Regions from separate parts of the Variovorax sp. LG9.2 genome, predicted to be linked through region 1. Evidence: predicted binding sites of a transcription regulator. Region 1 holds the regulator's gene; each other region holds the start of a gene.
The links. The regulator sigma-54, encoded in region 1, starts transcription at its own class of promoters, with help from an activator protein. The targets are predictions, from matches to a motif close to TGGCANGNAANCTGCTTT.
Positions count from the first base shown of each region.

Region 1 (9,523 bases):
CGCTGGCGGCCAGCATGGCCGCGGCCAGCGTTTCCTTCAGCGGCGCATCTCCGGTGTCTTGTCGCCAGCCGCGCTTGAAGAGCGGCTCGCCGCTGGTGTCGATGTAGAGCGTGCAGTCGTCGGTAGTCAGATGCGCGAAGACGCGGCAGTCGGGCCACTGCGTTTCGATGCTCGGCCGCACGCCGCCGGCTTTGGCGCGAAAGCGGTCGGCGATCGCGTCCTTGATGCGCAGCGTCGCGAAGTTCAGGCTCTGCAGCGGGCTGTGCTGCGCAGTGGTCTCGATCTTGAAAGTCTGCTTCGGCGTGAACCAGATCTCCCACGCCACGCCACTGGCAATGGCGTAGAGATCGTTCTCGCTGCGGTACGGCGCATGCGCCAATTCGATGAGCACGCGTTGCGCCAAGCGGCTGTGCAGGTTGAGCTTGAGGGCGTCGCGCCACTCGGCCCGGACCCGCACGCCGCCGCGCAGTGTCAGCAGGTCTTGGCCGACACGGCCGGTCAGCGCATGGACTTCCTGCGCCAGGAGTTCCTCGACGCCGGCGGCGCAAGGCAAAAAGAGAGAGAGATCGTTCACCCGCCCACTATAGTGGCCGTGCTCATGAGTTCCCCGTCCGCCCCCGCGTCGCCCTCATCACAGGCCGCTCCGTCGCCGGCCGTGCGCTTTGCAGTGCAGTGCGAAGTGCTGCGCCTAAGCGCCCAGCCCACCGGACCGATGCTGGCCGTGCAGTTCCTGCTGGACTGCGGCGTTGCAGCCCTCTTCGCCTGGCAGTATTCGGTATCGCACGCGCTTATCTGGATCACCATGATCGCCGCCAGCACCGCATGGCGCGGCTTTTTTCCGCAAGTGCTGCCCAGCTCGCTGACGCCCGAGAACCTGCAGCCTGCGCTCCGCCTGCACACCTTTCGCATCGCAGTACACGAGGCCGCGCACGGTGCGGCAGGCGTACTGTTGTTCAGTCCGACCGACCCGGTGGTGCAACTGCTGCTGGCCGTCGTCATCATGGCGATGACGCTGTCGTCGGCGTTCTCGGTGTCGTATCACACGCCCGCGATGCAACTGGCGATCTCGCTGCTGCTGGTGCCGATGATCGTGATGAGCCTCACCTACGGCCAGCCGGTGATGGTGACGGCGGCGGTCCTCGGCATCGGCCTGCTTGCGATGGTGTGGAAGCTGGTGTCGGAGCGCTCGCGCCAGCTCGAAGAAAACATCAGCCTGCGCCACAACGAGAGCGCGCTGCGCGTGCAGGCGCTGGCTGGCCTGCGCGCGTCGGAACAGGCGCAGGCCGAGCGTCTCCGGTTCTTTTCAGCCGCCAACCACGACCTGCGGCAGCCGGTGATGGCGATGGGCCTGCAGGCCGAAGTGCTGCGGCAGCAACTGCGCGCCGGCGAAAGCGCCGCCGTGGTGCAAGGCTCCGTCGATGCGCTGTCACGGGCACAGCAGGCGCTCGAAGGCTTGACCAACCAGCTGCTCGAAATCGGTCGCATCGAGGCCGCTGCCGACCCGTTCACGTTGACCGCGGTCGCCCTCGCACCGCTGCTGAACGAGTTCGCACGGCAGGCAGGCAGCGGCCGGGTGCGGGTGCGTTGCCCGGCCGAAGCCATCGTGTGGACCGACACGGTGGCGCTGCGCCGCATCGTCGCCAATCTGGTCGACAACGCTGTCAAGTTCGCACCCAATGGCCGCGTGTTGCTGGCCTGTCGGCGCCGGCCGGACGGCTGGCGCATCGAGGTGCGCGACAGCGGCATCGGCATCGCTTGCGAAGCGCAGGAGCGGGTGTTCGGCGACTTCGAGCAGGTCGGGAACGTGGAGCGCAATCTACAGCGTGGGCACGGGCTGGGGCTGGCCATCGTGCGGCGCCTGGCGATGCGGCTGGGGGTCCAGATCACGCTGCGGTCGCTGCCGGGACGCGGCTCGGTGTTCGGCTTCACGCTGCCATCGGCCCCTCGCGATGCGCACCCCGACCGCACGGCACGCGCCGCGACCGCGGCGGCGACCAGCACCGCTGCGCTCGACGCCATGCCGCTGGCGCCCGGCTTGGCGGTGCTGGTGGTCGAAGACAACGCTGTGGTGGCCGACAGCCTCGCGGCCCTGCTGCGCCAATGGCAGGCGCTGCCACGCATCTACGAGAGCGCGGCCGAGGCGCTGGCGCTCGCCGACCTGCAGGCCATCGACGTCGCGCTGTGCGATATCCGCTTGCCGGGCAAGCTCGACGGTATCGACCTGGCGCGACGCCTGCAACTGCAAAAGCCGTCGCTCACGATCGCGCTGATCTCGGCCGATATCGATGAAGCGACGCTGCACCTGGCCCGCGAGCGTGGCTGGCATGCGTTGCGCAAGCCGGTGCAGCCGGCGGAGCTGCGCGGGATTTTGTTGCAGGCGCGGCGGTAAACCGACGCCTTACAGCGCCTTGCGCAGATTCGCCGGTGCGATGCGCAGCGCTTCGCGGTACTTGGCGACGGTGCGCCGCGCACATTCGATCCCCTGCTCTTTCAGCATGTCGGAAATCTGGCTGTCCGACAGCGGCTTCTTGATGCTCTCGGCGCTCACGAGTTGCTTGATGAGCGCTCGCACTGCCGTGCTGGATGCATTGCCGCCGGTTTCGGTTCCGAGCGCCGAACCGAAGAAGTACTTGAGCTCGACCGTGCCGTAAGGCGTCGACATGTACTTGGCCGTGGTCACGCGGCTGATGGTCGACTCGTGCAAGCCCAGCTCGTCGGCGATCTCACGCAGCACCAACGGGCGCATGGCGAGTTCTCCGTGCACGAAAAAGCTCTTCTGCCGCTCGACGATGGCGTTGCTCACCCGCAGGATGGTGTCGAAGCGTTGCTGGATGTTCTTGATGAACCAGCGCGCCTCCTGCAGCCGCTGCGACAGCGCCTGGCTGCCCTCGCCCTTGTGCGCCTTGAGCGCGCCGGCGTAGATGTCGTGCACGCGCAGACGCGGCATCACGTCGGGGTTGAGCATCACGCGGAACTTGAGCGTTGCGCCACGACCGGTGCGGGTGACGATCACGTCGGGCACCACGATGTTGCGCTCGACATCGACGAAGCGGCGGCCCGGCTTGGGCTCCAGCTTGGCGATCGCCTGCAGCGCGCTGCGCACTTCTTCTTCGTTGCTGCGTGTGAGCGTGGCCAGACGTTTGAAGTCGCGCCGCGCGAGCAGCTCCATCGGCTGCTTGCAGATCAGGATCGCAGTCTTGCGGATCTGCTTTTCTTCGGCCGTCTCGTTCTCATGGGCGAGCGCCTTCAGCTGGATTGCCAGGCATTCGCCGAGATCGCGTGCGCCGACGCCGACCGGCTCCAGGCTTTGCAGCAGGCCGAGCGCCACCTGGAAGTGGTGGACGAGACCGTCGAACTGGTCGTTGTCATCGCCCGCGAGGCCCGATGCCAGCGCTGGCAACGAGTCTTCGAGATAGCCATCGTCATTCAACGATTCGATCAAAAAACGCAGTGCGGCCTGGTCGTTTTCGTTCAGCCGCAGGCTCAGTGCCTGTCGGTGCAGGAAGGATTGCAGCGACTCCTGGCTGCGCGCGAGCTCGGTGGCGTCGGTGCGCTCGCTGCCGTCGTTCGGGCCGAGGTTGTTGCTGCTGGCTGGCGCCTCGCCGCCCCATTCCCCATCGTCCGGCGTCATCTCGACCGTGCCGTCGCCGCCCCAGTCGGGCTCCTGGTCGGACATCTCGGCGGCCGGCGCTTCGGTCTCGCTGGCGGTGGTCGCGGTGCTGGCGCCGTCGGCACTGGTCGCGAGCGCGCTGGGCGCGAACTCGCCGTCGCTCTCGCTCTGGCGGTCGCTGTCGTGCTCTTCGCGCGGCGCTGGCGCGTCGGACACGTCGATGCCGAACTCTTCGCGTGCGGCTTCTTCGGCCGTGCGCTCCAGGAACGGGTTGTCGTCGAGCATCTGCTCGACTTCCTGGCTCAACTCGAGCGTGGACAACTGCAAAAGCCGGATCGACTGCTGCAGCTGTGGCGTGAGCGCCAAATGCTGCGAGACACGAAGAGAAAGACCTTGCTTCACGGACAGCCTGCCAGACACACTCTGTTCAAGAAACACCGCAGAACCGGCTTTGCCGGGCTGTTGGTGTTGCCCCCGGTCAGGGGGTGGAAGAAGCGACACGCAGTGCGCGACGACCTGGGGGCGAGCAACAAGTTCACATCCGGAAGTGTTCGCCGAGGTAGACGCGTCGTACCTCGGCGTTGTCGACGATCTCCGAAGGCGTGCCCTGTGCCAGCACTTGCCCGTCGCTGATGATGAAAGCGTGATCGCAGATGCCCAGCGTTTCACGCACGTTGTGGTCGGTGATCAGCACGCCGATGCCGCGCTCTTTGAGAAAACTGATGATTCGCTGGATTTCGATAACGGCAATCGGGTCGATGCCGGCGAAGGGTTCATCCAGCAGGATGAAGCGCGGCTGCGTGGCGAGCGCACGGGCGATTTCGACCCGCCGCCGCTCGCCGCCCGACAGCGACAACGCCGGCGAGTTGCGCAAATGTTCGACGCGCAGGTCGTTCAGCAGCTCGCTCAGCCGCTCTTCCATCCGTGCCTTCGATATCGGGACCGCCCTGCCGGACTCGTCGGTGTCTAGCTGCAGCTCGAGCACGGCCCGCACGTTCTCTTCGACCGTGAGCTTGCGGAAAATCGACGCCTCCTGCGGCAGGTAGCTCAGACCCATGCGCGCGCGCTTGTGGATCGGCATGTGCGCGATCGGCTCGCCGTCGATGGTGATCTCGCCCGCGTCGGCGCGAACCAGCCCGACGATCATGTAGAACGAGGTCGTTTTTCCGGCGCCGTTCGGGCCGAGCAGCCCGACCACCTCGCCCTTTTGCACGCCGAGCGACACATCCTTGACGACCGTTCGGCTGCCATAGGTCTTTTTGAGGCCGCGCGCTTCGAGGCGGCTGCCGACGTCGATCGTGTCTGCGTTTTCGATCACTTGCGCGGTTCTCCGCCGAGCGTGGTGCTCTGGCGCAGGCCGGAGCCTGCAGCGGGGGTGGCGGGCACCGTCGTGGCCGGCGCGGCACTGGAACCCGAGCCCGGACCGGACGCAGGCGGAGCCGCTTTGGCGCCACCGGCTGCCGACGCCGGAGCGCGCGGCGTGAGCACCGCCCTGACGCGACCACCCGAAGCACCGGCCGCGACGCTGGCGTCCGGCGGCAAGGTAGAACCGTTGACCGTGAAGGTGTCGTTGCTCTGGTCGTAGACGATCAGCGGGCCGGTGGTTTCGTCGTTGACCTTGGTGCCGATCAGCCGCCGCATCACGGCATGGCCGATGAACTTGACGTTGTCGGCGCGGCTGTCGTATTCGATGCGATCAGCTTCACCCTCTGTCCACTCGTCGCCCGGGGCGTCGCGTTTCTGCTTGTAGTAAGCCAGCTTGCCCGGCTCGGGCGTGACCACGCCGTATTGGTAGCCCTCGGGGTCCTGGCGCACGTCGATGCGGGCGCCGCGAATCACGATCGTGCCCTTGGTGACGAACACCTTGCCGGTGAAAACGCTGGTTTGCTTCAGGTCGTCGTAACGCAGCGCGTCCGACTCGATGTTCATCGGCTTCAGTCGGTCGGCCTTTTCGGCATGCGCCGGCAGGCCGGTGCCGAGTGCCAAGGCGAGCAATGCACCAAAGGTGATCGCGAAAGCAGAACGAAAGGAGCGAAGGGGGGATTTTGAGCGCAGGGTCATAGAGGCACGAAACTTGCTGCGCATTGTATGCGGCCAACTGACACGACCTTGACGAAAAAGCCCGCCGAAGCGGGCTTCTCAAAAAACGCGTGTGACAGCTTCAACCTTTGCGCGCTTCGGTGATCAGGTAATTGGCGACCTGCAGCGACTTGGTCATGTTGCCGGCGAGCTCGCCGTCGACGTAAAATCGCCCTGCCACGCCAAGAGCAGGCACACCGGCCACCTTGTACTGCTCGGTGATTTGCGTCGCCCGCTTGGCCTTGCTCACTACGCCGAACGAGGTGAACGCCTCCGTGAACTTGACTTTGTCGAGGCCGTTCTTTTCGGCCCACGCAATGATGGCCGCGTCGCCGTTCACGTTCTGGCGTTGGGTGTGGATCGCATTGAAGACCTTCATCGTGTATTCGTCGAGCTTGCCCATGGCATCGAGCGCGTAATACAGGCGCTGCTTAGGCTCGACGTCGTTGCCGACGAACGGCACGGGAACGCGACGGAACGCGGCGTCTTTCGGCAACGTTTTGACCCAGGCTTCGAGCTCGGGCTCGAACGCATTGCAATGCGGACAGTTGTAAGAAAAGAACTCGATGACCTCCACCTTGCCGGCCGGCGCATCGACCGGGACGCGGGGGCTCAAGTCGATGTAGTCCTTGCCGGCCTTGGGCTGAACCTGGGCATGCGAGAGAGAAGCGGCGGACATCAACCCGAGGGATGTGGCGGCCAGAGAAAAGTCACGACGGTTCATGTGTTTCATCAAAGAGGTGCTCCTGTTCGGCTGAAAGAGCCAGAAGTGCCGCGCGGAGTTCCGCGCCCGGTTGATTCAACGCGGCAGAGACGCAGTGCGTCACGCCGCGGCGAGTAAAGAAAAGTCAACGTTCCAAAACTCAACGCTCCACGGCGGACCGCACTCAGCGCTGCACCCGCACCAGTGCGGAATCGAAGCCGCCGCCATCGAGGCGATCTTTCAAGTGGTCGGCATCGTCCTTCTTGTTGAAGGGGCCGGCGCGCACGCGGTACACGGTGCGACCGGCTTGTTCGCGCTCGGTGACTTTGGCCTCGACACCCATCAGCGACAACTTGGCGCGCTGCGCTTCGGCGTCGTCGGTGGTGCGGAAGGCGCCGGCCTGCACGAAGTAGAGGAATGGGTCTGCGCCACTGGCGTTGGCAGCAGCAGTCGAAGGCGCCGCGCTGGCAATGGTGCCGCCGGCGGTCGGGTTGTTGCCGGATCTTGAGCGAGCCAAGTCGCCCAACGGATCGCTCGACGGCGGCAGTGCGTTGGCTTCGGCCGGCACCGGCGCTGTGCGCGGGCGCGGCGCAGCCGGGGTCGTGGACGCACCGGGCGCGACCACTACCGGAACCGGGCCGGTCGAAGGCGCATTGAGCGGGCCGACGGTCGCAGGTGCGGTCACCGAAGGCGGCTGCGGCTTGACGGCACCGGCCTTGCCTGCGAGTGGGCCGTTCGGGTCCCAGTCGCGGTTCTTGCGGGCTTCGGCTTCGTCCTGCTCGGCACCGCCGCGCTGGTTCTTGCTCATGAACGGGATCGGCACCTTGGTCACGTAGACCGCGATGCCCAGCGCCACGCCGAGCCCGAGCACCAGGCCGATGATCAGCCCGATGACGATGTTGCCGCGCTGAACTGAGCGTGTACTTGATTTCATTTTGAGGTTCGGAATCACATCTTGCGTGGCGCACTGACGCCAAGAATTGCGAGGCCATTGTGCAGCACCTGCGCAGTGGCGGCGACCAGCGCCAAACGGGCTTTCTTGACGGCTTCGTCGTCGACCAGAATGCGCTCGGCGTCGTAGTAGCTGTGGTAGCTCGCGGCCAGTTCGCGCAGGTAGAAAGTGACGTCGTGCGGCGCGAAATCCTTGGCAGCGGCGCTCAGCATGTCGGGGTACTTGGCGAGCAGCAGCATCAGGGCCTGGGCCGCCGGGCTGTCGAGCGGTGACACGTCGACCGTCTTCAGCGAGGCCTCGTCACCACCCCATGAAGTCAGCACCGAGCAGATGCGCGCATGGGCGTACTGCACGTAGTACACCGGGTTGTCGTTGTTCTTGGCCACGGCCAGGTCGACATCGAAGGTGTACTCCGTATCCGGCTTGCGGCTCAGCAGGAAGAAGCGAACGGCGTCGGTGCTGGTCCACTCGATCAGATCGCGCAACGTCACATAGCTGCCGGCGCGCTTGCTGATCTTGACCTCTTCGCCGTCCTTGATGACACGCACCATGGTGTGCAGCACGTAGTCGGGGTAGCTCGGCGGGATGCCTTCACCAACGCCCTGCAGGCCGGCGCGAACCCGTGCGATCGTGCCGTGGTGATCGGTGCCCTGGATATTCACGACGGTGTGGAAGCCGCGCTCCCATTTGGCCAAGTGGTAGGCCACGTCGGGCACGAAGTACGTGTACGTACCGTCGCGCTTTTTCATGACGCGGTCCTTGTCGTCGCCGTAGTCGGTGGACTTCAGCCAGAGCGCGCCGTCTTCTTCGTAGGTCTTGCCGGCGGCGACCAGCTTTTGCACGGTCGACTCGACACGGCCGCTGGTGTACAGGCTCGACTCCAGGTAGTAGTTGTCGAAGCGCACCCGGAACGCCTGCAGGTCGAGGTCTTGCTCGTGCCGCAGATAGGCCACGGCGAACTCGCGGATCGAGTCGATATCGGCGATGTCGCCGCTGGCGGTGAACTCCCGGTCGTCCGACTTGACGGTCTTTTTCGCCCTGAAGTCGTAAGCGATGTCCGCAATGTATTCGCCGTTGTAGGCGGCGGCCTTTTCACCGCTCGGCCAGTCGGCGTCGCCAGGCTTCAGGCCCTTGGCGCGCATCTGCACGCTGCTGGCGAGCGTCTGGATCTGCACGCCGGCGTCGTTGTAATAGAACTCGCGGAACACGGCATCGCCCTGTGAGGCGCGCAGGTTGCAGATGGCATCGCCCAGCGCGGCTTGGCGGCCATGACCGACGTGCAGCGGACCGGTCGGGTTGGCGGAGACGAACTCGACCAGCACTTTCTCGCCGGTGGGGGCTCGCTGGCCGAAGGTGGCGCCCGCATCGAGCACCTCGCGCACGATCTGCTGCTTGGCAGCGGTCTTCAGGCGGATGTTGAGAAAGCCCGGGCCGGCGATTTCGATCGACTGCACCCATTGCTGGAAGGATTGCGTGGCGAGCAGCGCCGCGCTCACCTCCTCGGCCAGATCGCGAGGCTTGCGCCCGAGCGGCTTGGCGAGTTGCATCGCGGCCGTGCTGGCGAAGTCGCCGTGCGCCGCCACCTTGGGCGACTCGAACGCGGCTTTGGCGCCAGCGCCGGGCGAGAAAGTATCGAGTGTGTTCGCGAGCGCCGCGAGCAACTCCTGTTTGACCAATAGCATCGGCCAATTTTACCGGGCGTAACAGCGGGCTCCTTTCTTGCGTCATCCTGCAGGCACCTTGCCCCGTTAGCATCATTGGCCCCGGTCGGGGCTGCTGTCGTCACTCAACCTCCAGGACATCCACACCATGAAAAAGCTCCTTTCCCTGATCGCCCTCGGCGCGTGTCTCTCTTTCGGTGCAGCCCACGCCCAGAGCGCCTGCGAAACGAAGGCCATGGACAAGAACGGCAAGCCCCTCGCCGGCGCCGCCAAGACCAGCTTCGTGAAGAAGTGCGAGAAGGACACCATGTCCTCGGCAGCGCCCGCATGCGCGACGAAGGCCATGGACAAGAACGGCAAGGCGCTGGCCGGTGCCGCCAAGACCAGCTTCATGAAGAAGTGCGAAGCCGACGCCAAAGGCTGAGACGGCGCTGAGGCGACCTCAGCGTCGCACTCAAGAGCCCGCTGCACGCGGGCTTTTTTGCGACTGCTTACTTCAACACACCGAGCAGGTTGTT
Region 1 covers NZ_JASJXB010000028.1:10,337-19,859, forward strand. The annotation lists gene QN413_RS21500 (THUMP domain-containing class I SAM-dependent RNA methyltransferase) at 1-574, opposite strand, end outside; gene QN413_RS21505 (hybrid sensor histidine kinase/response regulator) at 599-2,389, shown strand; gene QN413_RS21510 (RNA polymerase factor sigma-54) at 2,399-4,012, opposite strand; gene lptB (LPS export ABC transporter ATP-binding protein) at 4,146-4,925, opposite strand; gene lptA (lipopolysaccharide transport periplasmic protein LptA) at 4,925-5,671, opposite strand; gene QN413_RS21525 (thiol:disulfide interchange protein DsbA/DsbL) at 5,772-6,413, opposite strand; gene QN413_RS21530 (SPOR domain-containing protein) at 6,577-7,326, opposite strand; gene argS (arginine--tRNA ligase) at 7,341-9,026, opposite strand; gene QN413_RS21540 (hypothetical protein) at 9,154-9,429, shown strand; gene QN413_RS21545 (fused MFS/spermidine synthase) at 9,497-9,523, opposite strand, start outside.

Region 2 (9,523 bases), on a different contig from region 1:
CCTGCGCAACAGCATCGCGCGCCCGGCAAGGCCGATCAGCGGATTGGCTTCGCTCACTTGCAGTGCGTCGCCGAGACGGTCTGTGACGAGTGCCTTCAGACCGGCCGCGTCGGCCTGCAGCGGACGGTCGGGATCGGATGAAAACAGGCCGCTGGTGAACGCATGAAAGCTCGCCACGGCCAGGCCTTCTGAGCGCGAGAAGCTCTGGCCTTCTTCGTCGCCGAAGGCAGTTTCGATGTAGCGCCAATCGGGCCCGGCACCGGCGTCGAGCAACACGCTGACCAACGCCAGATCGATCTGCGCGCGGGCACGCTCACGCGATGTCGCGGCTTCGCCCAACAGGGTGTTCAACTCGGCCAGCCGGTCGACACCACCGGCCTCGAAATGGCGCCAGCGGCTGTGGTACGGAATCGTGTCCCACGGGTATCGTTCAAGCGTTACTTCTGCCACGGCCCGTGCGGCATCTTCGATGGTGCTGTCGTTGCCGATGGTGAACCACGCCGACTCGCCGCGCCGCGCGCGTGCCAGCAAGGCGGCCGAGCGCTCGCGGACAGCCGCAGTGGTGCGCAACAACGCCGCAGCGCCCGCCGCATGACTGCTGTCGTCGGTCAGCTCGACGATCGGATCGACATGGCCTTCCGCGTCCGCACTTCGAACGGCTGCGTTGTGTGTCGGGCGCTCCGGGTCGACGCCGTAGTTGTCGCGGCTCATTTGGCGAGCCCCCGACCTTTGGCCTGCTTCAACTCATCGGCATTGGGCACATGGCCTGGTGTGAAGTAGCCGGCGGCTTTCTTGGCGTCCATCTCGACCTTGGCGTCGGCTGGGATCAGGTCGTCCGGAATGTTGACTCGCTCGCCGATCTCGATGCCCGAGCCGGTGATGGCGTCGTACTTGAGATTGCTCATCGAAACCAGCCGGTGAATCTTCCGGATGCCGAGCCAGTGGAAGACATCAGGCATCAGCTCCTGGAAGCGCATGTCCTGCACGCCGGCCACGCACTCCGTCCGCGCGAAGTACTGGTCTGCCGTGTCGCCGCCGACCTGGCGCTTGCGCGCGTTGTAGACCAAAAACTTGGTGACTTCACCGAGCGCCCGGCCTTCCTTGCGCGAGTAGGCGACCAGCCCGACGCCGCCACGTTGCGCGCCCTGAATGCATTCCTCAATGGCATGGGTCAAATACGGCCGACAAGTGCAAATGTCGGAGCCGAACACGTCGGAGCCGTTGCACTCGTCGTGGATGCGCGCGGTGAGTTCGACCTCCGGATTCGCCAGATCGCGCGGGTTGCCGAAGATGTAGAGCGTCTGTCCGCCGATGGGTGGCAAGAACACTTCAAGATCGGAGCGCGTGACCAGCTCGGGGTACATGCCGCCGGTCTCCTCGAACAGCGTGCGGCGCAGATCGGTTTCGCTGCAACCGAAGCGCTTGGCCACGTCTGGCAAAAACCAGACGGGCTCGATCGCCGCCTTGGTCACCATCGCGGCACCGCCGGCGGTCAGGAACTTGCCGTCGGCCTTGAGGCGTCCGCTTTGCAGCGCCTCGATTACCTCCGGCAGGATGACGTGGGCCTGCGTGATGGCGATGGTCGGGCGGATGTCGTAGCCGGCCGCGAGCTCGCCCGAAAACACATCGGCCACCAGCGCGCCCCAAGGGTCTAGCGAGACGATCTTGCCGGGCTCGCTCCACTGCGGATAGGGGCCGATGAGGTCGGTCGGCGCGGTGTTGGTCAGGTCGGCGCGATGCTCGCGCTTGAGTGCGCCGGCCGCGACGGCGAGCGCGCGGTACACGCTGTACGAACCACTGTGGGTGCCGATGACGTTGCGGTGCGCGCGCGAGGTCGTGGTGCCGACGACCGGACCGCGTTCGGCCGCGCTGGCCGCTGCCCAACGGATGGGCAGCGCGCCGAAGCCGCCGCTGTGCGAGGTGAGTCGGATGTGGCGTTGAGCTGGTGTTGCAGGGACGGCCGGCAGCGGTGAGGGCAAGGCGCCGCCAACGGGGATGTCGACGGAAACTGCAATGTCGGGCGAAAGAGAGAACATCAGGGACGGAGGACCGGAAACAGCGGAAGCAGCGGGAGCAGCGGGAGCAAGAGAAGGAATCGAAACGGCATCAACAGACATTGCAGGCCCTCAAAAACATCAATGTAGCGACCCCCTTGAGAACTGGCAAGCCAGCGCACGGCACAATTCTTTGACCTCTTTTTTCGCCAGTGCCGTAACCGTTCCACCCCATGCCACGAATAACAAGGGACAGCGCGACGGGTGCGCGCGGCGCCAATGCCGGCGAAACGGTCGAGACCGTCCTTCGTGATTTGTTCCTTCGTGGACTTACCGGAGACGCCGCGGCGTACCACACGTTCCTGTCGAAACTCTGCGCGCACCTTCGCGCGTTTTTGGGCAAGCGCCTGTTCGGCTGGCCCGATGAGGTCGAAGACCTCGTACAGGAATGCCTGCTCGCAATGCACAACCAGCGTCACACGTACCAGCCCGACCAGCCCTTGACGGCATGGGTGCATGCCATCGCCCGCTACAAAATGATCGATCTGCTGCGCTCCAAATCGATCCGCGAGGCCTTGCACGATCCGATCGACGACGACCTCGAAGTCTTCGCCGCGTCGGCTACCGATGCCAGCGATGCCCGGCGCGACCTCGGCGGCCTGCTCGCCACGCTGCCCGACCGGCAACGGCTGCCGATCGTCCACGTGAAGATCGAAGGGCTGTCGGTCGCCGAGACCTCGCGGCTCATCGGCATGTCGGAGTCGGCCGTCAAGGTCAACGTGCACCGCGGCCTGAAGGCGCTGGCTGCACGATTCAGGAGCGCGCCATGAAGACCGACGATCTCGTGACGATGCTCGCCAATGGCGTGGCGCCCGTGCCGCGGCATGCGGCGTCGCGGCGCATGACCTGGGCGGTGGCCGTCGGCTTGCCGCTGTCGCTGCTGATCCTGTTTGCCGAATACGGCCTCCGGCGCGATCTTGTCGAGGTCATGTTCTGGCCGATGTTCTGGTTCAAGCTGCTTTTCCCGGCCTGCATCGCTGTCGCCGGCTTCGTGATGCTGCAGAGGCTGGCGCGGCCCGGAGTTCCGGTGCGGAATGCCTGGTGGGCTGCGTTGCTCCCGGCGGTGGGTGTGTGGCTGCTGGCGATCGTCGCCTGGCTCGGCGCGCCCGCCGATGCACGCATGCCGATGCTGATGGGGCAGACCTGGAAGACTTGCGCATTGAGCATCTGCCTGATCGGCTTGCCGGTGTTCGTCGCGGCGATCGTCGCGCTGCGCAGCCTGGCGCCGACCCGCCCTGCGCTCGCGGGCGCCGCAGCCGGTGCACTGGCGGGTGGCATCGGCGGCAGCGTCTATGCGCTGCACTGCATGGAGCTGGCCGCGCCGTTCCTGGCGGTCTGGTACGTGGGCGGTATCGTCCTGGCGATTGCGATCGGGGCTGTCGTGGGGCCGCGCTTGCTGCGCTGGTGATGCTGCAGGAGTGGGTGGGGGCGGGAGGAGTACGGAAGATGAGTTGGTGAAAATGAGCCACAGACCGACAGGGAACAAGAGCTGATGCGAATTCTTCACACCTCCGACTGGCATTTGGGCCAGCATTTCATGGGCAAGAGCCGCCAGGCGGAGCATCAATGCCTGATCGACTGGCTGCTGCTTCAAGTCGATGCGCATGCGGTGGATGCGGTGCTTATCGCCGGCGACATCTTCGACACCGGATCTCCCCCAAGTTATGCGCGCGAGCTGTACAGCCAATTGGTGGTTCGACTGCACGGCGCGGGTGTTGCGCTGCTGCTGCTCGGGGGCAACCATGATTCGGTTGCGACACTGGGCGAAAGCCGCGGATTGCTCGCCTGCCTGAGCTCGACAGTGATCGCGACGGTGGACGACCCCGCAAGCCAAGTCGTCGTGCTGCCGTTGCGGGGCGGCAAGGGTGAGGCGGGCTGCATCGTCTGTGCGATTCCATTCATTCGCCCGCGTGACGTATTGCAGAGCCAGGCCGGGCAGAGTGCCGACGAAAAACAGCAGTCCATGCGAGCTGCCATTCAGGCCTATTACCAATCGGTCTACGAGGCGGGCCGCGCACGGCAAGCAGAACTGAAAAGCGAACTGGGCCGCGTCGTTCCGCTGATCGCCACCGGGCATCTCACTACCGTGGGCGCCACCAGCAATGAGTCGGTCCGCGAGATCTATGTGGGCTCGCTCGATGCCTATCCCACGTCGGCGTTTCCGCCGGTGGACTACATCGCGTTGGGGCACATTCACAAGCCGCAAAAGGTCGGAGGATTCGATCACATTCGCTACTGCGGCTCGCCCATCCCTCTGGGGTTCGACGAAGCGCGCCAGCAAAAAGAGATGTTGCTGGTGGACCTGGGCGCTAGCGGGCTGACGGCCATCACGCCGCTGGTGGTGCCGCGGTTTCAGCCGTTGATTTCTGTCGGCGGCAACTTGGTGGCGCTGGCCAGTGCCATCACCGCAGCCGCTCTTGAAGGGTCTGCTGCGCGACCGGTCTGGCTGGAAGTCACCGTCGCGGAGGACGACTATTTGTCCGACCTGCCCGCGCGCATCGAGGTCATGACGCAAGGCTTGCCCGTGGAGGTTTTGCGCGTGCGGCGCCAGCGTGGCAATGCGGCAGCCAGCATGGCTGGCGAGGTGAGTGAAACGCTGGATGAACTCAGCCCCCACGATGTATTTTCGCGCCGATTGGCGCAAGAAGAACTGACGCCTGAACTGCTGGTGGCCTTGAGCCAGCGTTACCGAGCCATCGTGACCGGTCTCACGGAAGGTGCAGCATGAAAATTCTGAGTCTGCGCCTGAAGAACCTCAACTCACTCAAAGGTGAGTGGACGATCGACTTCACCAAATCCCCCTTTACCGACAACAGCCTGTTTGCCATCACCGGCCCCACCGGCGCGGGCAAATCGACCTTGCTCGACGCGATCTGCCTGGCGCTGTACCACGAGACGCCGCGCCTGAAGAGCATCTCGGCATCGGCCAATGACATCATGACGCGGCACACCGCCGATTGTCTGGCCGAGGTGGAGTTCGAAGTGAAGGGCGCTGTGTACCGCGCCTTCTGGAGCCAACGCCGCGCCCGCGACAAAGTCGACGGCGCGCTGCAGGCTCCAAAAGTGGAGCTGGCCAGCGTCGACCGGACCAGCCGCGCAGGGACGATCTTGACGAGCCAAAGCGGCGACAAGCTCAAGCGCATGGCGGAGATCACCGGCCTCGACTTCCCCCGTTTCACCAAGTCCATGCTGCTGGCCCAAGGCGGCTTTGCTGCATTCTTGAACGCTAGCGCCAACGACCGAGCCGAGTTGCTGGAGGAGCTGACGGGCACTGAAATCTACGGCGAAATCTCCAAGAAAGTGTTCGACGAGGCGCGACAGGCCAAGCAGCAACTGGAGCAACTCAAGGCTCGCGCAGACGGCGTGGAACTGTTGACCGCAGACAAGCGCGAGGCCATGCAAGGCGACGTGAAGCGTTGGGGTGATGAACTGCTGGGCGTGCAAGCCAACCAGCAGGTCACCCAAGCACAACGCCAATGGCAGCTGAACCTGGCGCAAAGCGCGCAAGAGGTGCAAAGCATGGAGGCGCAAGGCATTGCAGCGGCAGCGGCGCTGGAAACCGCCGCACCCGAACTTCGCCGCCTTGCCGACAGCGAGCCTGCGCAAACGCTCAAGCCGCTGCACCACGCTTGGCAACAAGCGCAAGCCGCATGCGGCCATAGCGAAACCGTGCTGGCAACGCTCCGCGTCGATCGGCAACGCGAGACCACCGCTCACTACCAGCAACACCACCTTGCCCAAACGCTGTCCAGCCGAATTGCGCAGCATGCACAAGACCAACTCACGCTGAGAAAAGGTGAGCATCAGCAGCTCACCGACTTTTGCGCAACGCACCCACAACGCGCCGCCTTGGGCGAACGCCTGGGCATTTGGCGGCAACAGTTTGACCAACGCCATCGGCTGCAACACAACCTCGTCACCCAGCAACAGGCTGTGCAGGCGTTGCTAGAAGAGCAAGTCGCCCGCAGCCGCAAGCTCACCGCACAGAGCGCGCTGGTGGATGCAGCGGCGCTGGCAAGAACCGCATCGGCGTCCGCGCAGCAGTCGGCGCAGGCCGCACAAGACCAACGCCTGGCAGGGCAAACGCCTGCGGGTTTGCGCGCGCTGTGGCAGGCCGAGCAGGGCCATCTGAACCGCTGGCAACAGCTGGAAGCTCTGGCCAAACAGCGTCGTGAACTCGCGACCCAGCAGGGCACGCTGGCGGCGGACGTGCAGCAAGGCAACGCCACGATAGGGACGCAAGCTGCCGCGGTGTCAGCGCTGCGGGAAGAATACAAAGCGGTGAAGGAGCAGGTTGCAGACAAGCAAAAACTGCTCGACCAGGAGCGCCGCATTCAAAGCCTGGATGCGCACCGCCTGGCATTGCAGCCCGGGGAGGCTTGCCCCTTGTGCGGTGCCGTGGAACACCCCGCAATCGATGCTTACCAGGCGCTCGATGTTTCAGCCACCGCCGCCACCTTAAAGCTCAAACAAGATGCGCTCGAGAAACTCAAAACACAGGGGGAAATCGCCGCCGCCGCTTTGGCTGCGAGCAACGCACGCCAAACACAGCGGATGAATAGTCAAGAGAAAGCCGCACAGCACATCAGCCAGTGGCAAACCGTTTGGACCGCGTCGATCAGCCAGGTGAAAACCACGCCCGCATTGACCGTTGACGATTGGCACAGCGCCGAGCACTTGGCCGGGGGACAGCAGGCCGTTGCGCAGGCACTCGTCCAGCTCACCAACGACCTGCAAACCGCCGACATGGGCGAACAGACGATTCAGCGCGCCCAGGCAGCCGCCAACCAAAGCGCCCAGGCGTTGCAGGCGGCACAGGGCCAGTTGGCCCTGCTGCAACAGGCGGCCGAGGAGTCGCAGGTGCGCCAGACGACGCTGGTGCAAACCGGTCAAACAAATCAGGAAGAGCTCGCGACCCTGGAGGCGAGCCTGCAAGCCACACTGGCCGAAGCCGGCTACGCGCTGCCAGCCGATCCCAAGCCGTGGCTACAAGAGCGAGACGGTGAGTGGCAACACTGGCAGCAGACCCAGCGCCAACTTCAGGCGCTGGCCCAAGCCATCACCCGCCAGCAAGCCCAGTGCGACGCGACACAGACAGAAGCCAGCTCGTGGGCGCAACGATGGACCGACCTCCAGGCCCGCGCGGATCAACCCGCGATGGCCTCGCCCGCGCACAAGGAAGTGGCGGCCGATGAACTGCCGGCCGCGCTCGCCGCTTGCACTCACGACATCGCCATCCTGACCCAAACCATCGCCGCCCTGACGGGCCGACATGCGCAGGCAGAGGCAGCTCTCGCGCAACAACGCGCAGCCTTACTGGACGCGGAAGGCGCGTGGCACACCGCCCTGAACGCCAGCCCTTTTGCCGACGCGCCAGCGTTCGAGGTCGCACTTTTGCCCGAGCCCGAACGCCAGCGCTTGAGTGCGCTGAAAGATTCACTGAACGCCGCGCAACAGCGGGCCAACGCACTGTTGCAGGCCGCACGCGACAAACAAACGCAGTTGGAAGTACAAGCACTCACGCCACTCACCGCCGAAGAAATCGTTGAGCAAATGGAGGCGCTAGAGGCGCAGCGCAGTGCCCTCAGCGAACAAATCGGTGCCCAGCGCGCCTTGCTTACGAGCGATGCGCAACACCGCCAAAACCAGCAAGCCCTGTTTGCGCAAATCAGCGAACAGACCGGAGAGGCCGATATCTGGCAACGGCTGGACGGCTTGATCGGCTCTGCCAGAGGCGACAAGTTCCGCAAGTTCGCCCAGGGGCTCACGCTCGACCATTTGCTGCACCTTGCTAACCGGCACTTGGCGCGCCTGCACGGCCGCTACCTGCTGCGTCGCAAGCCCACTGGCGAACTGGAACTGGACATCGTGGATGCATGGCAGGGCGATGCCACGCGCGACACGCGCACCCTGTCGGGCGGCGAAGGCTTCCTGGTCAGCCTTGCGCTGGCCCTGGCGCTGTCGGACCTGGTGAGCAACAAGACATCCATCGATTCGCTATTCCTCGACGAAGGCTTCGGCTCACTCGACGGCGACACCTTGGAGATCGCGCTGACAGCGCTGGATTCATTGAACGCCAGCGGCAAGATGATCGGCATCATCAGCCACGTGGAAGCGCTGAAAGAGCGCATCCCCGCGCAGATCCGGGTGGAGAAGGGCGGGGGGATTGGGCATTCGCGGTTGGTGGTGTAGTGCTGCCGGCGCAGCAACTGCCGCAAATTCAGGAGGTCAGTACGCGCCCATGAAGTCACGCTTGCCAATGGGCAAACCGTTGTGGCGCAGGATGTCGTAGCTCGTTGTCACATGAAAGAAGAACTGCGGCAGACCGTAGTTCGCGAGGTAGGTCTGCCCACTGAGCTTCTTTTCCTTCGGCGTGCCGGGGCGCAAGACGATTTCGGCGCTTTCCTTGCCTTCAAACTGCGACGCGTTGACGCCGTCGAGAAACGCCAAGGTTTGGGTCAAAAGCACATCCAGATCGCCAAAGCTCTTCTCTTGGCCTGCAAAGGCGGGCACCTCCACCCCGGCCAGACGCGCCGAAACACCACGTGAAAAATCGGCAGCAATCTGTACTTGCTTGAGCAGCGGAAACATGTCGGGCGCCAACCGCGCTTGCAACAGGGCGTCGGGCTCGATCGACTTGCTGGTGGCGTGCTCGCTGGCCTGGGCAAGGATGGTTTTCAGCGCCGTCAGCATCTGCTTGAAGACGGGGACGGAGTGGTTGTACATGGAGCTGGTCATGAGGGTATTTGTGGGTAAACGGAGGAGGAAGACGGTGAGGGGCAGCTGCGCCAAGGGCTGAGTGCTTTCAGGCGCGTGTAACCCTGGTTTGGACAGCTTTGGATGAGGCGCCTGGTTCGCGCTGCGATGGCCCCGCCGGGCACTGTAACCGGTCGCTGCGTGAGCCAAGTGCTGCGGAGCTTCAAGTCCCCGTGTCTTTGGCGCTGTCGGGCCTGGTGAGCAACAAAGCCTCCATCGACTCACTCTGCGGCTTATCCAAGTGCGGAAAACGACGTCGGCTTGAGGAATGAGTTGGCCGTGCGAGCCACGATCGGTCCATTGCTTTTGCTGGCCGTCCGGGCGGTCAGCCACTCTGCATCCTTAAAAAAGGCGTCCCACCGGACTTCGCGTTTGGCCAGATCGGTCTAGGCCAGCAGGTAGGTGAGTTCGTTGCTGTCGGGCCCGATCACCGGCGGGAAGAAACCGACGGGCCGGAAGCCATAGCGTTCCCAAATCCTTAGGGTGTGGTTTTGAAAGCGGGTCAGCATGTGTGGCATGCGTCCAAACATCGCTGTTTAGGGTCGCAGTTCGTGGAGCATGTCTTTCCGTTTTTTTATCCGGCGTCCTGACTGATTCGGGGTGATGTCATCAGGATTCGTTCCAGCCGCTCGCAGGCGGCTTCCAATTCGATCAGATTTGCGGGGGAGCCAATACACAGGCGGACCGCATGAGGCAGCGAGCGTCTGCCTACG
Region 2 covers NZ_JASJXB010000002.1:118,412-127,934, forward strand. The annotation lists gene QN413_RS02645 (URC4/urg3 family protein) at 1-711, opposite strand, end outside; gene QN413_RS02650 (GTP cyclohydrolase II) at 708-2,036, opposite strand; gene QN413_RS02655 (sigma-70 family RNA polymerase sigma factor) at 2,228-2,824, shown strand; gene QN413_RS02660 (DUF1109 domain-containing protein) at 2,821-3,462, shown strand; gene sbcD (exonuclease subunit SbcD) at 3,547-4,782, shown strand; partial or broken gene QN413_RS02670 (AAA family ATPase) at 4,779-5,348, shown strand; gene QN413_RS02675 (SbcC/MukB-like Walker B domain-containing protein) at 5,904-8,246, shown strand; gene QN413_RS02680 (DUF1993 domain-containing protein) at 8,283-8,792, opposite strand; partial or broken gene QN413_RS02685 (NIPSNAP family protein) at 9,044-9,340, opposite strand; gene QN413_RS02690 (PLP-dependent aminotransferase family protein) at 9,385-9,523, opposite strand, start outside.
Region 2: the regulator sigma-54 is predicted to act here: its motif matches at 2,206-2,223, upstream of QN413_RS02650 (GTP cyclohydrolase II).

Region 3 (9,523 bases), on a different contig from region 1:
CGGGTACCGAGTGGTTCTACTTCGCGGTCGAGAGCGATCGGGTGCTTTAGCTTCGTTCCTACAGGTGTGATGCTGCGGTGCGCCTACTGTCAAGGGATGGAGGATTCTCAAATGCCCGATTCGAAACCTGCCCCGCGCGTTCTCTGGAAAGGCGCCATCAGCTTCGGCCTCGTTCACATCCCGGTCGCGCTGTACTCCGCGACCACCGACAGCGGCATCGACTTCGACTGGCTCGACAAGCGCACGATGGACCCGGTTGGCTACAAGCGCATCAACAAGAAAACCGGCAAGGAAATCGACCGTGAGCAGATCGTCAAGGGCATCGAATACGAAGACGGCCAGTACGTCGTATTGAGCGATGCCGAGATTTCGGCCGCCTACCCCAAGACCACGCAGACCATCGAGATCGAGACCTTCGTCCCGGCCGCCGGCATTCCGTTCGTCTACCTGGAGCGGCCGTATTACGTGGCTCCCATCAACCGCGGCGCCAAGGTCTATGCGCTGTTGCGCGAAACCCTGCAACGCAGCGGCCGCATCGGGGTGGCGCGCGTCGTGATCCAGACCAAGGAACATCTGGCAGCGCTGGTGCCGTCGGGCGCCGGGCTGGTGCTGAACCTGCTGCGCTGGGGCACCGACATCCGCTCCTGGAAAGACCTGCCGCTGCCGGCCGAAGGCGCGAAGCAGGCGGGCCTTTCGGACAGCGAACTCAAGATGGCGAAAGCGCTGGTCGAAGACATGAGTTCCGACTGGGACCCGGACGCTTTCAAGAACTCGTTCAAGGACGCGATCATGAAGCTGGTCGATCGCAAGGTCGAAGCCGGACAGACCGAAGCGGTCGAAAAGCTGCAGCCGATGGAGGCAGCGGATGCGGGAAGCAGCGCCAAGATCATCGACCTGACCGAATTGCTGCAGCGCAGCCTGCGCAAGGGCGGCGCCAGGGCAGCTCAGGATGCGCCCTTGTCCGGCGGGGCCGAGGCAGCGACCAAAAAGCCGGTTACCAAGCCGGCTACAAAAAAGGCCGCGCCGGCAGCGGCGAAGACATCTCGGCGCCGCGCCGCCTGAGCCTTTCAAGAGGCGCCCGAGCGCCGCCTGAGATCGCTCGGGGGCTACTGGACGATCTCGTCCGTCGTCACTTCGAACCGCTGAAGCGTGTTCGCCCCGAACACCATGCTGATCGGCACGTCCGCCGCATCGCGACCGCGCGCGATCACAATGCGCCCGATGCGCGGCGTGTTGTGCCGCGCATCGAAGGTGTGCCAGCGGTTGCCCAGGTACACCTCGAACCAGGCGCTGAAGTCCATCGGATACGGCACTGCCGGAATGCCGATGTCGCCGAGGTAACCGGTTACGTAGCGCGCCGGAATGTTCATGCAGCGGCACAGCGTGATCGCCAGGTGTGTGAAGTCTCGGCAGACGCCGACGCCCTCGCGAAAGCCTTCGAGCGCGGTGCGCGTGGCGCGGGCGCGCTGGTAGTCGAAGCGCAGATGGCGGTGCACGAAATCGCAAATCGCCTGCACACGGTGCCAGCCCGGCGCAACGTTGCCGAAGTTGGCCCAGGCGAACTGAAGCAGCTCGCTGTCGACCTCGCAATAGCGGCTCGGCAGCACGAAGGGCAGCGTCGATACCGGAAGGTCGGACGGCGCATGCGCGATGGCGCCGTAGTCGACCGGGTCGGCCCAGCCGCTGTCGAACACCACCGCTTCGTTGCGCAAACGCACGCTGCTGACGCCAAACGGAACATGGACGCGGGCGCAATGGTTTTCGAAAACGTCCTGGTAATGGTCGGTCACCAGGGGCGGGCTGATGGTGATGTTCTCGCCGGCCGGGATGTCGGCGGCACGTGACGGATGCACCTGCAGCATGTAGATCAACGCCGTGGGAGCGGCAACGCCGAGTTCGATGTCGAAACCGATTTTGATGAGCATGTTGGCGTTTCTCTGAGGACAGGAGCTGGAAGCAAAGCAGTTTTGATGCCTGCAGTCCATCTGCAGGTTGCGAGCATCCTATCGGGCACCAAAGTCACCCCGCGTGGGCCGTGGCCGGTTCGCGCGTAGGTGCCAGCGCGGAATGGTCGGCACGGTCCTACCTTGCTTCCCTCGCAACTCCCACACCGGCGCACGCGTGCTCACTACGGGTAACGGAGCGTGTGAAACGTAAATTTCATGCCATCAACAGGAGCTGATCATGGGGCTGTCGTCGTTGTGGGGTGTGTTGAGTAGCGCATCGGTCGATGACGCGCTGGTTTGGGGCGTTGCGATCGTCTCTGCGTTGGTCGCTTTGCTGGCGTTGGTCAATGCGCTCGACATGTTCCTGGATGCCGAAGCCGGCTAGCTTTTTCTAATTTGTTTCCCGGTGCCACATGCACCTGGATTTCGGTCCCCGAAGGATTTCAATGACGCCCCAGAACAAGGGAGCCGCAGGCCGTCGGCCCAAGCCTTCAGCCAAAGCTGCCGCCAATGCCGGTGCCAGCGCCAAGCAAGAACAACTGGCCGGCTACACGACCGACAGTGCGCCGGAGCTGACGACGAATCAAGGCCTGCAAATCCCTGACAACCACAACTCGTTGAAAGCGGGTTTGCGCGGGCCTACGCTGCTCGAAGACTTCATCCTTCGAGAAAAGATCACCCACTTCGACCACGAGCGCATTCCGGAACGCGCCGTCCACGCCAGGGGTTCCGCGGCACATGGCTACTTTCAGGTCTACAAGTCGATGTCGCAGTTCACCAGTGCCGACTTCCTGCAAGACCCGTCGGTCAAGACGCCCGTTTTCGTGCGTTTTTCGACCGTGGCGGGCGAGCGCGGCTCGGCCGATACGGTGCGCGACGTGCGCGGATTTGCGGTCAAGTTCTACACGCAGCAGGGCAACTACGACCTCGTCGGGAACAACATCCCGGTGTTCTTCATTCAGGACGCGATGAAGTTTCCCGACCTGATCCACGCAGTGAAGCCCGAGCCGCATCACGCGATGCCGCAGGCGGCCAGCGCGCACGATACTTTTTGGGACTTTGCTTCGTTGATGCCGGAGTCCACCCACATGCTGATGTGGGCCATGAGCGATCGCGCCATTCCGCGCAGCCTGCGCATGATGGAAGGCTTCGGCGTTCATACGTTTCGCTTTATCAACAGCCGCGGCGAGAGCCACTTCGTCAAGTTCCACTGGAAGCCGAAGCTCGGCATTCATGGCCTCGCCTGGGACGAAGCGCAAAAGATCGCCGGCAAGGACGCCGACTTTCATCGCCGCGACCTGTGGGAAGCGATCGACAAGGGCGACTTTCCGGAATGGGAGCTGGGCGTGCAGCTCATTCCGCCAAACAAGGAGCATTCGCTCGGCTTCGACTTGCTCGACCCGACCAAGCTCATCCCGGAAGAGATGATTCCGGTCCAGCGCATCGGCAAGATGGTGCTCAACCGCAATCCGGACAATTTCTTCGCCGAGACCGAGCAGGTCGCGTTTCACCCCGGTCATGTGGTGCCTGGTATCGATTTCTCGAACGATCCGTTGTTGCAAGGCCGGTTGTTCTCGTACACCGACACGCAGATCTCGCGGCTAGGAGGCGCTAACTTTCACGAGCTGCCGATCAACAGGGGCGTATGCCCGTTCCACAACTTTCAGCGCGACGGCATGCACCGCCAGACCATCGCACGCGGTCAGGTTGCTTACGAGCCGAACACGCTCGGCAACGGATCGGAATTCAGGGTCGACGGCAGCGACAAGGGATTTCACTCCTTCCCCGACGAGTTGGAGCCGCCCAAGATTCGGCGTCGAAGCCCGTCATTCGACGATCACTTCACGCAAGCTCGCCTGTTCTTCAACAGCCAGAGCACGGCCGAGAAAGAGCACATCGTCGCGGCCTTTCGCTTCGAGCTGTCGAAGCTCGACGTGCCCGCCATTCGACAGCGCATGGTCGACAACCTGGCGCATGTCGACGAGAAGTTGGCGCGCCGTGTAGCCGAGCCGCTTGGCATCGGGGTGCCCGATGCCAAGGCCGCGGCCGGGCGTTCGGGCTTTCGCGACCACCAGATCAGGCTGCCCATTTCGGAATCGCCGGCACTCAGCATGGTTGGCAGCGGCGACGGCTCGATCGAGACGCGCAAGGTGGCGATCCTGGTGGCCGATGGCGTCGACTCCGCCTCATTGAAGCCGATCCGGGAAGCCATCGAAGCAGCGGGCGCGCAGTGCAAGGTCATCGGTTTGAGGCTCGGCACCGTGACCAGCAGCAGCAAACGTCAGATCGACATCGACGCAACGTTCACCAACATGCCGTCGATCATGTTCGACGCGGTGCTCGTGCCGGCGGGCAAGGACAGCGCCCAGGCTTTGTCGCGCAGTGGCGATGCAGTGCACTTCGTGCTTGAAGCGTTCAAGCATTGCAAGGCGATCTGCGCGGTGGGCGAGGGGGTGGCGCTGCTGTCGACGCTGAGTCTCGATGCGGGCAAGGGGGATGCCAAGAGCGGCGGCGCCGCGGTTCCGTCCGGTGTAGTGATTGCCGCGACCCCGGCGACCAACATGGGCGACCTCACCGCAGCACAGCAGGTGGCGCGCGATTTCATTGCGGCAATGGCCAAGCACCGGCACTGGGATCGCGCCGACATCGACGCTGTGCCTGCCTGAGGACGGCAGCACGCGCTGGGCCAGGCTGGCCAGTCAGCGCGCCAGGCTGGCCCGAACGCGAGACCACAACTCGGCGCGCGCGATCGGCTTCGTCATAAAGTCGTCCGCGCCCGCGTCGAGGCCTGCCTGACGCTCGGCGGCGTCGACCTCTGCACTGATCAGGATGATCGGGATGTGTCGGGTCTCGTCCGATGCCTTCAGCGCCCGCGCGCGCGTGACCGTTCATGCCGGGCATTCGCACATCGAGCAACACCACGTCGGGCGTATGTTGCGCGGCCAGCGCCAGTGCCTCGGGTCCATCGGCTGCACTGAGAGTGGCGTAACCCTCGGGCGCGAGCAGCGCTTCGAGCAACCGGCGGTTGGCCACGCGGTCGTCGACGATCAGCACGGTGGCGTCGGATGTATTCATATGCATCTCATGCCAATAACTTGTTGATGGCCGCATGCAATTCCTGGTAACGCAAGGGCTTGGCGATGTACGCATCGCAGCCGGCGGCTTCCGCCTTCGCCTGGTCGTCCTTCATGGCCATGGCGGTCAATGCGATGACCGGAATCGCCGCCGTCGCCGGCGCGCGCTTGAGCAGCGCCGTGGCTGCCAGGCCGTCCATGCCGGGCAACTGGATGTCCATGAGGATCAGGTCGGGCTGCGCATCGCGCGCCATCATCAAACCCACTTCGGCATCGGCCGCGCACAGCAACCTGTGGCCGGCGTTGCCTAGCAGCAGGCAGGTCAGCTTCATGTTCGCCGGGTTGTCTTCGATGATCAGGATGCAGGCCATGCTGTTCAATCCTTCGGCAGAACGCGACGCACTTCGTCGACGAAGCGGTCGTGGCCGAATTCGAGCTTCTCGATGACACGCAAGGCTTTGCCCGGATAGCTGTCGAGCGCGGCACGATGCTCGGTGGAAATGGGGCTGGCGGTCACCACCACGATCGGGATGTCGGCGGTATCGGGGTTGCGAGACAGCACGTCCACGACGTCCATGCCGTTGGTTTCCGGGATGGTGAGGTCGAGCAGGATGATGTCGGGCTTCACACGTTGCGCCAGTGCGATGGCGTCATCGCCGCCATAGGCGCGAAGCACTGCATACGCCGGCGTCGGTAAGAAGGCGGCGATGACATCGACCGCGTTCGGGTCGTCGTCCACGACGAGCACGGTGCGCGTTCGGCTCGCACCTGGTTGCAGCCCGAGGCTCGCCAGCGTTGCCTTCAGGTCGGCCCGGCTGATCGGTTTCTGCATGGCGGCGACCGCGCCGCGGCTCAGCGCCACGTTGCTGTCGGCCACGCCGGCGATGATCACCACCGGCAGATGCGCGAGGTCGGCGCTTTCGCGCATCTTCAACAGGAACTCCCAGCCATCCATGCCCGGCAGCTCAAGGTCGAGCGTGACCAGGCTGAGTGTCTGCATTGGCGCCATGACGAGCGCGGCTTCGGCGCTTGCGGCATGCAGCACGGTGAAGCCTTCGGCCTCCAGCAACAGGCGCACCAGGTCGGCCGCCTTGTCGTTGTCTTCGACCACCAGCGCCATGCGTTCGCTGCGAATGGCCGCCGCCGGGTGTGCGTTGCCATTGGTGGTCGCCATCACATGGGCCAACGGCGGCGTGGCGAGCAGCGGTAGCCAGACCGCAAAGCAGGCGCCTTGGCCCTCGGCGCTCGACACCGCGACAGTGCCAGCATGCAATTCGGCCAGTTGCTTGACCATCGCCAAGCCCAGACCCGTGCCGGCGAACTTGCGCGCCAGACTGCTGTCGATCTGGCTGAAAGCCTGAAACAGCCGCGCCATGTTCTCCCGCGAGATCCCGATGCCCGCGTCGCTCACCCGGATCTCTAGAAAATCGTCGTGCTCGCTGTCGGCCAGAGGGAAGCTTTGCACCGGCCATGTACCGGGCAGGGTGCCGACGCTGGCACGCGACACGCGCTGCACGCTCAGCACCACGCGGCCCCCGTCTCCACTGAACTTGACCGCGTTCGACAACAGGTTGTAGACGATCTGCTTGGTCTTTCGCATGTCGAGCCGCGACAGTCCGATGCCTTCGCCGGTTTCGAGGTCGAGACGGATGTGCTGGGCTGCCGCCTTGTCCTTGACGATCGACAGGCTGTCCTTCAGGAGGCGCGCGAGGTCAACCGTTTCCATCTCCAGGCTCATCATCCCGGCCTCGACCTTGGACAGGTCGAGGATGTCGTTGATGAGCGAGAGCAGGTGCAGCCCGCTGGTAAAAATATCGCCGATGTACCCCGTTTGCGTATCGCTCATGGAACCCATCAGGCCGTCTTTAAGCGCTTCGGAGAAACCGATGATGGCGTTGAGCGGCGTGCGCAGCTCGTGCGACATGGTCGCCAGAAACTCTGACTTCATGCGGCTCGCATGTTCCAGCTGCAGGTTAGTTTCTTCGAGCGCGCGCTCGAAGCGGCGGCGCTCGGTCACATCGCGCGCCGCCGCAATCACGCCTTGCAGTTCGCCCTCCCGATTGTGGAAGGTGGCGGCGTTGTACGACACCACTGTCTCGACGCCGTTGCGGGCGCGCACCGTGAGCTCGTAGTCGCTCACCCGGTTCTCCGTGAGCACGCGCTCGATGGCGGCATCGGCGCGGTCCGGATCGGTGAAGAAGTTGCGGCACGGTGCGCCGATCAGCTCGTCACGCGCCAGACCGGTGAGCGCCATCATTTGCTGGTTGACGTCGGAAATGATGCCGCGCGGGTCGGTCATCATCAGCGCGTCGATGTTCGATTCGATCAGCGATCGCGTGTAGAACTGCTGATCGCGTAAGCGTTGGTCGAGCTGTGCCTTGGCGGCTTCCACTTGCATCCGCGCCGTGTTGTCAGTCCCGATGAGCAGATAGCCGATGATGGTGTCGTGCGCATCGCGCAGTGCTGTGACAGAGACGATCGCCGGGAAGCGACTGCCGTCCTTGCGGATGTAGGTCAGCTCGTAGATGTCTTCGATTCCGCGCGATGCCTTGAACACCAGCGCCTCGAAGCCCGGCGTGATCTGGGTGCCGAGTTCGAGGCTCAACGCTGCAGCCCGCGCGATCACTTCCTGCGGGTCGGAGATGTCGGCCGGCGTGATGGTGTCGACCGTTTCGGCGGCGGTGTAGCCGAGCATGCGTTCTGCACCGACGTTGAAAATCTGGATGACGCCGCGGGCGTCGGTCGCAATGCTTGAAAAGTTGGCGCTGTTGAAGATGGCGTCTTGCAGCGCGCCGGCCTTGATGAGCGTCTCTCGCCGCCGAAATTCGACGATGCCTTCCGGGCCTGATGTTTCAGCGGTGTCCATGATTCAGGTGAACCGCGTTTCGGATCTGTCCGACGTGTGCGACTTGTCCGACGCGTGCGACTTGTTCAGGTCTGCAATCGCGACTGCCTTGCCGTGGGTGAATGCGGCGGCGCGGAACCGACTCGCCCGTTCGTTGTCCAGGGTGACATCGTTGGTTTCGGCGCGTCCGATCTTCGTCATCGGCGTTTGCGGCACCAACCTCTCTCTGGCACTTGAACCGTTGAGTTGAATCAGTCTGGGCATGGGTCGTTCCGATCTACACGTTTGGTGAGGTGCGAGACGGCTCCAACGGCTGCGGCAAACATACGGTCATCTGCAGTCGAAGGAAAAAACCGTGTCGGGACTTCCTCAAGAATTATCCAAATTCAGTTCCCCTGTACAACATTGCAAGTCGCAAAACTCTTTTGTATTTTCGACGTCGATACGAAAATTTATTGGGACTAAAGTTCTCGCATTGAAGATAAAAATACAGCAATAGAATCACTCAACTCCTTGTAGTCTAGAACTTGCCCATCCTAATAATGTAGTTCGAGACGCCGTCTATATCGGCCTCGCATCCCAGAACACTGTGCAAATACACCGCGAGAAATTGCCTTGGTCATGCTTTGTATTGGAAACAACAGTTGCAAAACTGAAACTAGTGAAACAGATAGGCCGTGTTCAACAAAAGCGCTTTTGATCGTCAATCCTGAATTTCAGAGAGCGCCGCGGGCTGTTTCGCACAGGCTTGCGCAAGTCGGTTTGTAATTCACCTTAAATCTGTTTGGCACACGAGCCGGCCGGGGGCGACACGGCTGCAGGCCGCTGATTCGACCGGTGATTCCGGGAAATCGCATTCCAGTGCCGCAATAAGGGTAAACCAGCCAATTGTATTTTTGGGAGGAACTAAGGTGGCTGAGTTTAAATCGGCATTTGTACGCTACCGCACAGTTGGCGCTTAAATGACAGTTCAAAATAGCTGATTTATTTGAAATTCGAGACTGCGATGTCGATGTTTTTGAGTTCGAAGTCGAATGAGCGACAGACATGACGATGAAGTCTGTAGAGCCCTACGTCGCGCGCCTGTTGGTAGTCGACGACAGTCCGGAGCAACTCAAATTGCTGCTGGAAGTGCTGCGCGGTGCGTGCTTCGAAATCATTGTTGCTTTCGACGGAATGCAGGGCTACGGTCGCGCCGTCGCACAAGCGCCCGACCTCATCCTGATGGACGTCCGCATGGACCGCACCGACGGCTTTGCAGCCTGTCGGCTGCTCAAGGCCGATCCGCTCACAGCGCACATTCCGGTGATTTTTCTGACGAGTTCCGGCGGCCTCGAGGAGAGGCTGACCGGACTGCGCGAAGGCGCTGTCGACTACGTGCTGAAGCCTTTCGAGCCGGCCGAAGTGCTGGCACGCATTCGTACGCATCTGCGCCCAGCGCTCCCCGCGCCCTCTGTGGCGGAACGGGCTGGAATTGCAGGAGTTGCCGGAGTTACCGGAGGTACCGGAGTTACGGAGGCGAGCACCGCTGCCGCAGCAGACACCGACCAGCAGCCCGACCATGTGCTGGTGCAAGCCGCCCTGCGCCAGGTCGAATCCAACCTGGCCAGCATGCCCACGCTCGCTGAAATTGCACGCCGTGTGGGCACGCACGAGAA
Region 3 covers NZ_JASJXB010000040.1:20,004-29,526, reverse strand. The annotation lists gene QN413_RS24610 (succinylglutamate desuccinylase/aspartoacylase domain-containing protein) at 1-50, shown strand, start outside; gene QN413_RS24605 (Ku protein) at 112-1,062, shown strand; gene QN413_RS24600 (transglutaminase family protein) at 1,107-1,925, opposite strand; gene QN413_RS24595 (hypothetical protein) at 2,185-2,331, shown strand; gene QN413_RS24590 (catalase) at 2,393-4,612, shown strand; gene QN413_RS24585 (hypothetical protein) at 4,646-4,771, opposite strand; partial or broken gene QN413_RS24580 (DNA-binding response regulator) at 4,887-5,021, opposite strand; gene QN413_RS24575 (response regulator) at 5,029-5,391, opposite strand; gene QN413_RS24570 (response regulator) at 5,397-7,886, opposite strand; gene QN413_RS24565 (FHA domain-containing protein) at 7,890-8,129, opposite strand; gene QN413_RS24560 (DNA-binding response regulator) at 8,913-9,523, shown strand, end outside.
Region 3: the regulator sigma-54 is predicted to act here: its motif matches at 1,959-1,976, upstream of QN413_RS24600 (transglutaminase family protein).